Regions from separate parts of the Tumebacillus algifaecis genome, predicted to be linked through region 2. Evidence: riboswitches for the same ligand, from Rfam matches in the RefSeq annotation. Region 2 holds a riboswitch; each other region holds the start of a gene.
What was found. Region 2 has a riboswitch for cyclic di-AMP ahead of CIG75_RS21195 (C40 family peptidase). Riboswitches for the same ligand answer to the same signal wherever they lie in the genome.

Region 1: linked by a shared signal. The riboswitch ahead of CIG75_RS01835 (NAD-binding protein) and the one ahead of CIG75_RS21195 (C40 family peptidase) in region 2 are both predicted to bind cyclic di-AMP.
Region 3: linked by a shared signal. The riboswitch ahead of CIG75_RS03015 (Na-translocating system protein MpsC family protein) and the one ahead of CIG75_RS21195 (C40 family peptidase) in region 2 are both predicted to bind cyclic di-AMP.

What each region holds. Positions count from the first base shown of each region.
Region 1 is NZ_CP022657.1:362,390-365,662, reverse strand. Features, by position in the region: gene CIG75_RS01845 (manganese efflux pump MntP) at 11-577, opposite strand; gene CIG75_RS20975 (hypothetical protein) at 714-1,124, opposite strand; gene CIG75_RS01835 (NAD-binding protein) at 1,294-1,716, opposite strand; cyclic di-AMP (ydaO/yuaA leader) riboswitch at 1,725-1,873, opposite strand; gene CIG75_RS01830 (L-threonylcarbamoyladenylate synthase) at 1,968-2,990, opposite strand; gene CIG75_RS01825 (GNAT family N-acetyltransferase) at 3,089-3,273, opposite strand, start outside.
Region 2 is NZ_CP022657.1:1,808,234-1,811,506, reverse strand. Features, by position in the region: gene CIG75_RS08000 (phosphohexomutase domain-containing protein) at 1-1,110, opposite strand, end outside; gene CIG75_RS20935 (hypothetical protein) at 1,249-1,401, shown strand; cyclic di-AMP (ydaO/yuaA leader) riboswitch at 1,560-1,711, shown strand; gene CIG75_RS21195 (C40 family peptidase) at 1,719-2,579, shown strand.
Region 3 is NZ_CP022657.1:678,528-681,800, reverse strand. Features, by position in the region: gene CIG75_RS03020 (APC family permease) at 1-1,129, opposite strand, end outside; gene CIG75_RS03015 (Na-translocating system protein MpsC family protein) at 1,253-1,636, opposite strand; cyclic di-AMP (ydaO/yuaA leader) riboswitch at 1,848-2,006, opposite strand; gene CIG75_RS03010 (dTMP kinase) at 2,103-2,747, opposite strand; gene CIG75_RS03005 (class I SAM-dependent methyltransferase) at 3,190-3,273, opposite strand, start outside.

The DNA of each region.
Region 1 (3,273 bases), 1.4 Mb from region 2:
CTTCGTCCGCTCACAGCAAGAACTTGATGCCAAACGCCACCAGGACAGCCCCGCCGATCGCCTCGCCATACTCGCCGAACAGATGGGACGCTTTACTGCCTAGCGACAGCCCCGTCGCCGCCATCAGCGCGCCACAGATGCCAAACAACAGCACGGCGATCAATACGTTTGCCCCGAGCGTTCCAAGCGAGAAGCCGACCGACAGCGAATCGATGCTCACCGACAGCGCAAACAACACCAGACCAAGTCCTGTCGTCCGCGAATCACCACGCATCGCGCCGCTCTCTTCCTGTCCTTTCATCGAATTCCACACCATATGTACGCCAAGTCCGATCAGAAGCAGTGCGCCGATCCATTGGGTCACCTCACCGACCGCTTTGGCCAGATACAAGCCTGCCACCATGCCGAGCAGCGGCATCAAGACATGGAAGAGGCCGATCACAAGCGAAATCCGTGCGATCTCCCGTCGAGTCAACCGCAACATGCCCATCCCAAGCCCGAGCGAGAATGCATCCATGCCAAGCGCAAGCGCCATGATCAAAAGGGTCGCCACCTCACCCCACTGAAAACTGGTCATCAAAACGACAGTTCCTCCCCCCGGTTGTCCCTTCCGTTCATGTGTATGCGCCTTGTCCTACGAACTGAACCGCTTGTGGACATGGCAAAGCCCTGGCTCAGCAACCCAAGCCAGGGCTATTAACACTTGAAACGAACTACCAGAACAGCCCGCCGCCAAACGGTCGAACTCCGAATGGACGCGCGATGCCGGCGCCAAAACCGCCTCCGAGACCTGCACCGAACCCGACCCTCGGTCCAAATCCGATCCCTGGCCCAAATCCAATCCCCGGTCCAAATCCACCGCCAAAACCTGCGCCGACTCCAACCCCAACTCCAACACCCACTCCGACACCAGCACCGACACCGACACCACCTAGCCCGCCGTACGGATAGAACCCGCCGCCAAAGAACACATGCTCCACATCCAAGCCCTTGCTGTTCTTTTTGGGAAGCGCCCGCAACGTCACACCTTTCGCGTCCGCTTTCTCGACGATGCCGACATGTGCACCTTTTTCCGTATAAAGAGTTACCGTTTTACCGATCAACTTTTCAAACTGTCGCTGCATACTTTCACCTCCGACTCTGTTGAGTGAACCTCTACCGATGCCATATCCTATGCCCTACAGGCAGTTCCCGTGTGGACAAATCCCCTCGTCTAATACCCCAAAATAAAAAAAGACCCGAGCTTTATCGACAAGCTCCGGTCTTTTGAAGATAGTGCTCGTATCCCAACCACTACGCCCCACGTACCTTGGCCTCACCGTTCAACACGCGAAACGAATCGCGGTTCCAGCGGCGAACACCGACCACACGGTCGGCCCCCAATGCTCGGTAGGCGCGCATAAAACTGAGATTTTGCGCGACGACAACAACTTTGCCAACGCCAGCCTTTTTCAGCGCTTGCACGATCAACGCGCTTTCCAGCCACGCGCCTTCGAAAACGACCGCCGTATCAAACTCGCGAATCCGCGCATCGCTGACCACATCCTGCTTATGCGGACCGACTTTGATCACAGGCGCATCAATCTTCTGAACGCGCAGAAAGTGGGCCGTTTGCGCACAAAAATCCAAAAACGCGCAATCCAGTCCCATGCTGTGTAACGATTGAATGAACGGAACGGCCGATTCATCCATAGTGACGATCAGACAACGGTTCACACTTCTCACCCTCTTCTCGCATCGGCTTACGAAGTTAGCTGTCGGGTTCGGGTGGCAAGAGAGATCATGTTCACCCTTTCTGCATTAAGCAGATTTCACCCCGTATTGATTGGGTCCTCCGCTTCCGGATCGAGCCGGAATTCAGCCTTAGATCTATTTCAGTTGTCTCTTCCTATTATACACGATCCACTGGAGAAAGATGAAACGGAGAGGAGCCCTTTTTTCAGGTCCCTCTCCGCCGTATTGCGTTCTTATGCGTAAATAACTCGATGGCTCGCCGCTTTACGCAATCGATTCATCACAGCAAGCCCCACCCCAGTCTCCGGAAATACTTCCGAATAGATCAGATCGGCACCTGCGTGATCGAACTGCCGAATCGCATCATAGAGGCCGGACGCCACTGTGGATAGATCGTCGCGCCGTCCACAAGCGATCACCACATCGGCTGTGAATAACTCGGCCCGCTCCGCCGTGGTCAGTACCCCTACGCGGTACCCCGCCTGTCTCGCCTTGGCCACCCGCTCTGCGATCTCCGCTTGATCTCGCGGCCCTTCGACCAGCCACATCTCGCCTTTGGGCGCATAGTGCGTGTACTTCACGCCTGGCGACTTCGGCGTGCCGACCCCACTTTGCAGCACAGGATCGACCAACACTTCCCCGAGCAACTCGACCAGCATCTCGCGCGTCACACCGCCGGGGCGCAAGATCATCGGCACCTCTCCGGAAAAATCGAGCACGGTCGATTCGACGCCAACGCCTGCCGCACCGCCATCCACGATGCCTGCGATGCGTCCGTTCAAATCTTCGAGCACATGATCGGCCAGCGTCGGGCTTGGACGGCCCGAGCGGTTCGCGCTCGGCGCCGCTAAGGGCGCACCTGCCGCATCGATCAACTGCAGCGCCGTCACATGGTCGGGCATGCGAATGCCCACCGTATCAAGCCCAGCCGTCACATTGCGCGGCACGCTGTCCACACAAGGCAGCACCAACGTGAGCGGCCCTGGCCAAAACCGATCCATGCACAACTTCGCTCCGAGCGGCACAGTTCGGGCCAACTTCTCCACATCGCTCTTGTGTGCAATGTGGACAATCAGTGGATTGTCGGCCGGTCTGCCTTTCGCCGCAAAAATTTTATCCACAGCAGCAGCGTCCCATGCATTCGCACCTAGCCCATACACGGTCTCCGTCGGAAAACCGACCACCTCTCCCTGCCGCAATAGCTCTGCTGCCACCGCGATGTCCTGTTCGGTTGTACCTAAGCGTTTCGTCTCCATCTGCACCCGTCCCTGTTCGTTTTCGTGTGTCCTTAGTATAGCAAAAGAACAGGAAAAAACATGAATCATTTTGTCGAAAAAAATAGGAACGTATATTCCTATTTATTCACACTATCCACATGGTGTTGTGGATAACTTGTGGATGTATAGTTTTTTACCAAACAGACGACGTCCTGCTGACTGTACGCCAGGAAGTGTGGGCTCTGGGCTACAGCATGTGGCACCCGTTCTCTCTCGATTGTGGAAAACCCGATGTGGATAAACAGGGGGACAGTTGTGGATT
Region 2 (3,273 bases):
CTCCACCGCTTCGCTCAACTTTTGATCGGACGTGAGCAGATGTTCGAGCAGAAGCATTCCCGAGAAGATGCCGTCCCGCTCAGGCATGTGGCGCACAATCCCGATTCCACCGCTCTCCTCGCCGCCAAGCAGCACATCCTCCGTCTGCATCAGATCGCAGATATACTTAAAGCCGATCGGCACTTCGCGCAGTGCGACACCATGCAGTCGAGCCACCTTGTCGATCATCTGGGTGGTAGAAAACGTTCGCACCACCGCCCCTGACCATTGGCGTTCACGCAACAGATGCAAGGTGAGCAAGGTGAACAATATCTGCGGTGACACAAACGTCCCGCGGGCATCGACCGCCCCTAGTCGATCTCCGTCACCATCTGTGGCCAGACCGAGATCGGCGTGGACTTCCAGAACTTTCTCCTTCAGCAAAACGAGGTTCTGTTTGATCGGTTCCGGGTTGACACCGCCAAACGTCGGATCAGGTTTGGTGCGCAAAGGCGTGACCTGACAGCCCAGTTCCTCGAGTGCTCTGGCAAAATAGTTTCCCGCCGCACCATGCATCGCATCGACGACGACGTGAATTTTGCGCTTTTTGCTATTGAACGGGGCCAAGAAGCGAAACAATTGAGAAAAATAGGGCTCATCCAGATTGGTCAAGCGGATCAACCTGGCACGTCTAGCCGAGTCAAAAGACATGCTTTGCACCGCTGACTTTCCGACCCGCGCCGCCATCTGAACGATGTCGCTCTCCTTGACAGGTCCGGCGTGTGGACCCTTCCATTTCAGCCCGTTCCACTCGGCCGGATTGTGGCTCGCCGTGACCATCAGCCCGCCTGCTGCGCCGAGGTAGCGCACAGCGAAGGAAAGCAGTGGTGTCGGTGTGACCGTATCGAGCAAATAGACAGCAATGCCGTTGGCGGCGAGCACTTGCGCACATTCCCGCGCAAATTTATCAGAGAGAAACCTCGTGTCATAACCGATGACCATCCCCAGTTCGGCAGTTTGCCTGGCGTGCAGTTCGTCAGCGATGGCCTGACAAACCAATCGAGCATTGCTGATTGTAAAAGTGTCGGCGATCTGACCGCGCCAACCTTCCGTTCCAAAACGGATTTCCATAATGACCGTCCCTCCTGCCAGCTTTACATGTCTTGTAGACTATGCAGGGCCTTGGGCTTTTGTCACGAACTGCGCACGAATGGCAGGCGGAAGCACATACACTGTCAAGGAAAGGATTTGGAAACGGAGGTTTGTCAGATGTTCTACTACCTGCTGCGCACCGTCAAGTTCCTGCTAGGTGGTGCCATCGCGCTCGTCTTCCTCCGAGCACTTTTTTTCCCAAATGTGCTCGATGTCTTTTTACTCTTGCTGCTGTTCTTGATCATGGTCGCGATGTTTATTGGGACGTAAGGAACAACGCCACCCTTGCTGCTGAGGGTGGCGTTCTGTTGCTCATGCAGGGTCAAGCGATCGTGTCACCAGCCTGCACCCGCATTGCTGCGCAGGGGTCTCCGCATCATTACCAGTGATTCCCGCCTTGTTCCTCGCAAAGTCGCATGATAGCATGAATGCATACTATGCCGAATCTTGTCGATATAACTGATGCGATGAGTACGGGGGACGCATTACTTTGGGGTGAATGTTCTACCGATTTTTAGAGCAAGGGAAATCCTCTTCCCGAACCCGTCAACTAACCTCGGAGGCGCAGGAGGAGGGTATTTGCAACGATGAAATCGTGGCGTGCGAAGCTGGCCATCAGTGTTTTTGCTTTTGTTGGAATATTGTGTCAAGTTAATGGTGAAGCGGAGGCTTCCAGTGCTCCCAATTACAACGTGCAGCTCAATGACAAGTTGGTCACCTTTCCAGATGTAAAACCGTATCTGGATGGAGCAGATCGGGTGCAAGTACCGATTCGCTTTTTGACCGAATCGATGGGCTATCAGGTTGATTGGAAGTCAGATGGACAACAGGTGACAGTGACGATGACCAATGGTGCTACGACTGTCAAATTGAAGACGGGAGACCGCCATATCGTCATCAACGGGAAAACAGAACTGATGGATACAGTTCCGGTCCTGAAGCAAGAGCGGACATTTGTGCCGATCCGCTTCGCCACCGAAGCGCTGAACGCGAAAGTGACTTGGCATCAACCGACACTGTCGGCGATCGTCGCAACCGATGGAAGAACTCATCAGGCGCTGGCTCCGGTCTATGTGCCGATGAGCGAAAAGATCATCAAAACGGCTAAATCCTATATGGGCACCCCCTATGTTTGGGGTGGGATGACACCAAAAGGGTTTGACTGCTCGGGGTTGACGCAGTATGTGTTCGCCAAGAACGGCATGTCTTTGCCGCGTGTTTCGGGTGAACAGTACAACACCGGACAACCGATCGCCAAGAGCAGTTTGAAACCGGGTGATCTCGTCTTCTTCTCGCTGAATAAAAAAGGCGTTGTCGGACATGTTGGGATCTACACCGGGAACGGAGAGTTCATTTCTGCTACTTCGTCCAAAGGTGTAAGCATCGCCAAAGTTAACGACCCGTCCTATTGGGGCGCCAAGTACATTGGTGCGAAGCGAGTGATCTAAGTCAAGTACCCTGTTTGTAAAAAACATGACTGGGCTGTAGTCAAAGCTCCGTCGAACTGTCAACAAAATGGAGCCGAATGATGCAAAGAGCGCTTCCCGTATCGTAATCGGGAAGCGCTCTTTGCGTGATCTATGGAGACTAATACTCTTCATCAGGTGTGCTTTGTGGCGTTTTCCTTCACGGCCTCCTGCCTTGCCTTGTAAGAAAAAGAAACGCCCTTTCTACATAAGGCATGAGGATGTGAATGGCTTATGGTTTCTTCAGACATCATAAGTCAGCATATCCAGCCACCACGCCTCAAGTCCATCATTCATTTTGATGTACTTTTACTAAAATCTGATCTGCGAAACGTGCAATATGCGGAACGGTGGTCAGTGGGTGTGTTTTTGACTCGTTCGTTTTACATAGTTCATATGACCTATTTCCCGGGAAATGAGTAGCAAATCACCGTTACTTTGGTCACTGTGCGCATTCACCTTCCACCATTTCGTAACACGTCGTCACCACAGGACATCGCACCTGCTACACGTTGCTTGCTCGATCCAACTCTGCATACTGTACCCGATCCCAGGCGTTGCGATGCTAAGAAGAACGCCAAAAAAGCCGTACGCACAGCCATCCTCTGTTCGATCGATCCTGCAAGTACAGATCGGGTGATACATCCACGACCTCGTCCCGCTGAGCCATCATGAC
Region 3 (3,273 bases), 1.1 Mb from region 2:
TCGCATAGAGCGGAATCAAATTTTCGGTATGGCCGTGGAACAGCACGATCAACAAGGCGGACAGGCAACCCAACATGATGATCCCGTTCGAAAATCCGAGCCGATCGCCTCGGACCGTAAACATATTGGGCAGGTAGCGATCTTTGGCAAGCATAAAGGCCAACACCGGAAACGCGGCAAACGCAGTATTCGCCGCCAAAAACAGAATCAGCGCCGTCACCGACTGCACCGCGTAGTAGACAGTTCCGCGCCCAAAGACGCTCGACGCGAGCTGTGAGACGACCGTCTCTCGGCCATTTGGCACGATGCCAAAACAATAGGCGAGCACACTGATACCGAGAAACATGCTACCGAGGATCAGCCCCATCATCAAAAGCGTCGTGGCGGCGTTTTTTTCTGCCGGACGTTTGAAGCTCGGGATCGCGTTCGATACGGCCTCCACTCCGGTCAGCGCCGAACAGCCGGAACTGAACGCTTTTAAGAGCAAAAATAAGGTCAACCCTGGAACGGACGTCCCATACTCGGGCGTTGTCGCCTGCGCCTGCCCGGTCACGATCTGAAAGAGACCGCAGACGATCAAAAGCCCAATCGCCCCGACAAACAGGTAGACCGGATAGGCGAGGATCGAGGCCGACTCGGTGACCCCGCGCAAGTTTAACAAGGTCAGGGCCCCGATCATCACGACTGCGATCAGCACCCGATCATCGTGCAAAGCGGGAAAGGCGGACGTGATCGCATCCGTTCCGGCCGAGGCGCTGACCGCCACCGTCAGGATGTAATCGACCAAGAGCGACCCGCCAGCCAACAAGCCAAACGGCACGCCCAGATTCTCTTTGGACACCAGATACGCCCCTCCACCCGACGGGTAGCGATAGATGATCTGGCGGTAGGACAAAATCAGGATGGCGAGCAACAGCAAGACGGCAAACGAGATTGGAATCGAATACCACAGCGCAGCCACCCCCACCGCCATCAGCACCATCAAAATCTGCTCGGTGCCATACGCCACCGAGGACAGCGCATCGGAGGAAAGCACGGCCAGCGCTTTTCGTTTCGTCAATTTTTCGGCGGCCAGTTCTGTTGATTTCATCGGACGGCCAATCAGGAATCGTTTGAATTTGACAAGCATGTGAGAACCCTCCCTTTTTCATAAGAAAAGGCCGGGACGCACTTCAACTGTTTGTTGAAGTCGTTCCCGGCCTACCGAACACCCGACCGCCCTTTTCAGGGCTGCCCTGTGATTGATCCTCCGCTAAAGCGTTTCTTTTTCCCGAATCTTCTTTTCCAGATCGCCATCCAAGATAAACATTTCCACAGACTCGCCGATGTTGGTCGAAATATCACAATGGCTGGCGATCACTTTGCATCCTGTGATCTGCGAGATCAGCGCTTCCGTTTCCGCGCTGTGCGATTCCCGAATCGTCAGCCGCATCTCTTTGACCAGCCGCTTGCCTTTTTCGCTTTTGACCAGCGTCTTTTCTTCATGTGTGAGCACGCCTTTCAGCCGGACGATCACCATGTCTTTCATGATGTAGGTCTTCGTCTCTTGCGGGCCTCGGCCTAACACTTCGCGCTGAAATTTGATGTACGCGTCTGAGATGTCAGCTTCCATCTTGGTTTTGATCGGTTGGCTCATCTTCATTCCCCCAATAAAAAAGATGCAACTCGAACCACACTATGCACGCGGTGCATGATTGGAGGTCAGATCTGCATCGGTCACGGTCTGCCCGGCGGCCATGATGGCACCGCCCTGCCGACTATCATCCTAGTCAGAGGTTGAAGACTCGCGAAGAACGGTCTTCCGTGTGTTGGCAACACAAAAAGACCATCAATCATCGAAGGTCTTCTGACCTTCCCTGCATAAGCCGACGAAGTTAGCTGACGGGTAGGATGGCAGAGAAGTCAGTTCCTCATCCCTCTCGCGCCAAAGCGCAAGATTAACCCCAATTGATTGGTTCCTCCGTTCTCGGTCCCGCGCAGGGACCGAGATTAGGCCGTGTGTAAGTTGTTGACATCATCATACTCCCATGACTGGCAGTTTGGCAACAAAAATGCGCACCTACCCATCGTGCATTTTCCGGCAGCGCGTGGTTGCTCACCGCTCATCGCTCACCGAGCAGGCGCTCAACATGCGTCCACATGTCGACGAGCAGTTCCTCCGGCGTTTTCAACCCGTCCAACTTCACAAATCCTTCCGTCACTAGCAGTTCACCGTACAAATCGGTCAAGCGACGATGATACAGGCGAAATGCGTCTTCGTGCGACACATCCGGCCAAATGTCTGTGCCTGCATTGTGATTGTAATATCCTTTGGTGGTCCGATGTCGTTCCAATGCCACCTCGACGGGCACCTCCACATAAAACACCAGATCGGCTGAGCTGGCAAAGGAATAGCACTGCCTGATATACTCACTGGAGATACCGCGAGCGACGTCCCGAGTCAACGGTGTATAGATCCAACGGTCTGCGAGCACCACCTGACCCTGCTCAAGTGCCGGCCGCACGATTTCCTCATGACGGAGCGCAAAATCGGCAAGATGAAGCACCGAGTAGGTCAGCGGATTGAAAGTAAAATGCAACTTTTTATCATCGATCAACTCCTGCGTCCCAGGGTAGGAGTTCCATTCGGTAAAGGCCGTATCCCTTCCTGACTGTTCAAGCTTTTCCCGTAACAGACGAATTAAGCTGCTCTTCCCACTTCTCCCTGCTCCTTCAAATGCGATCAACAATCCCTTTTCTTGCGACATGTCCTTCTCCTCTCTTTGCTACAGATGAAAAAACATCTGAAGCGTTCCATGAGTTATTAAATTATTATCTCACTAATCCGACTAATAAACAAACAACTCTACACTTAACTTATTTCGGGACCCACATTGTTTGGACAAATTGTAACGTCATTGTTTGGACAAGTTGTCACGTCGTTTGCACAAAAAAAGAGCGCAGGGTCGATGATGACCTGCACTCTTCTTGTTCTGTAGTTTCACATGGTTATGCATTTTTACGCTTGTTTTTTCGCTCGGTGCGCACGATGTTCCACAGCACGACCACCAAGACGACGTCAAAATTCATCCCAACGCATGCTGCAAGTTCTCACTGCGCTTATGACCCAAAGCGGTCACAGCGCTTTGTCACACAGGCGATTGGCCGTCAAAAAAGGGCTGTCGAAGCGGAGGTCGCTTCAAACAGCCCTTATTTTTTACAAACTGCGATGCCAAACGGATAGCGAACGCCTTCCCGCTTCGGTTCGAACAGCACACCGTGTTGGTAGTAATA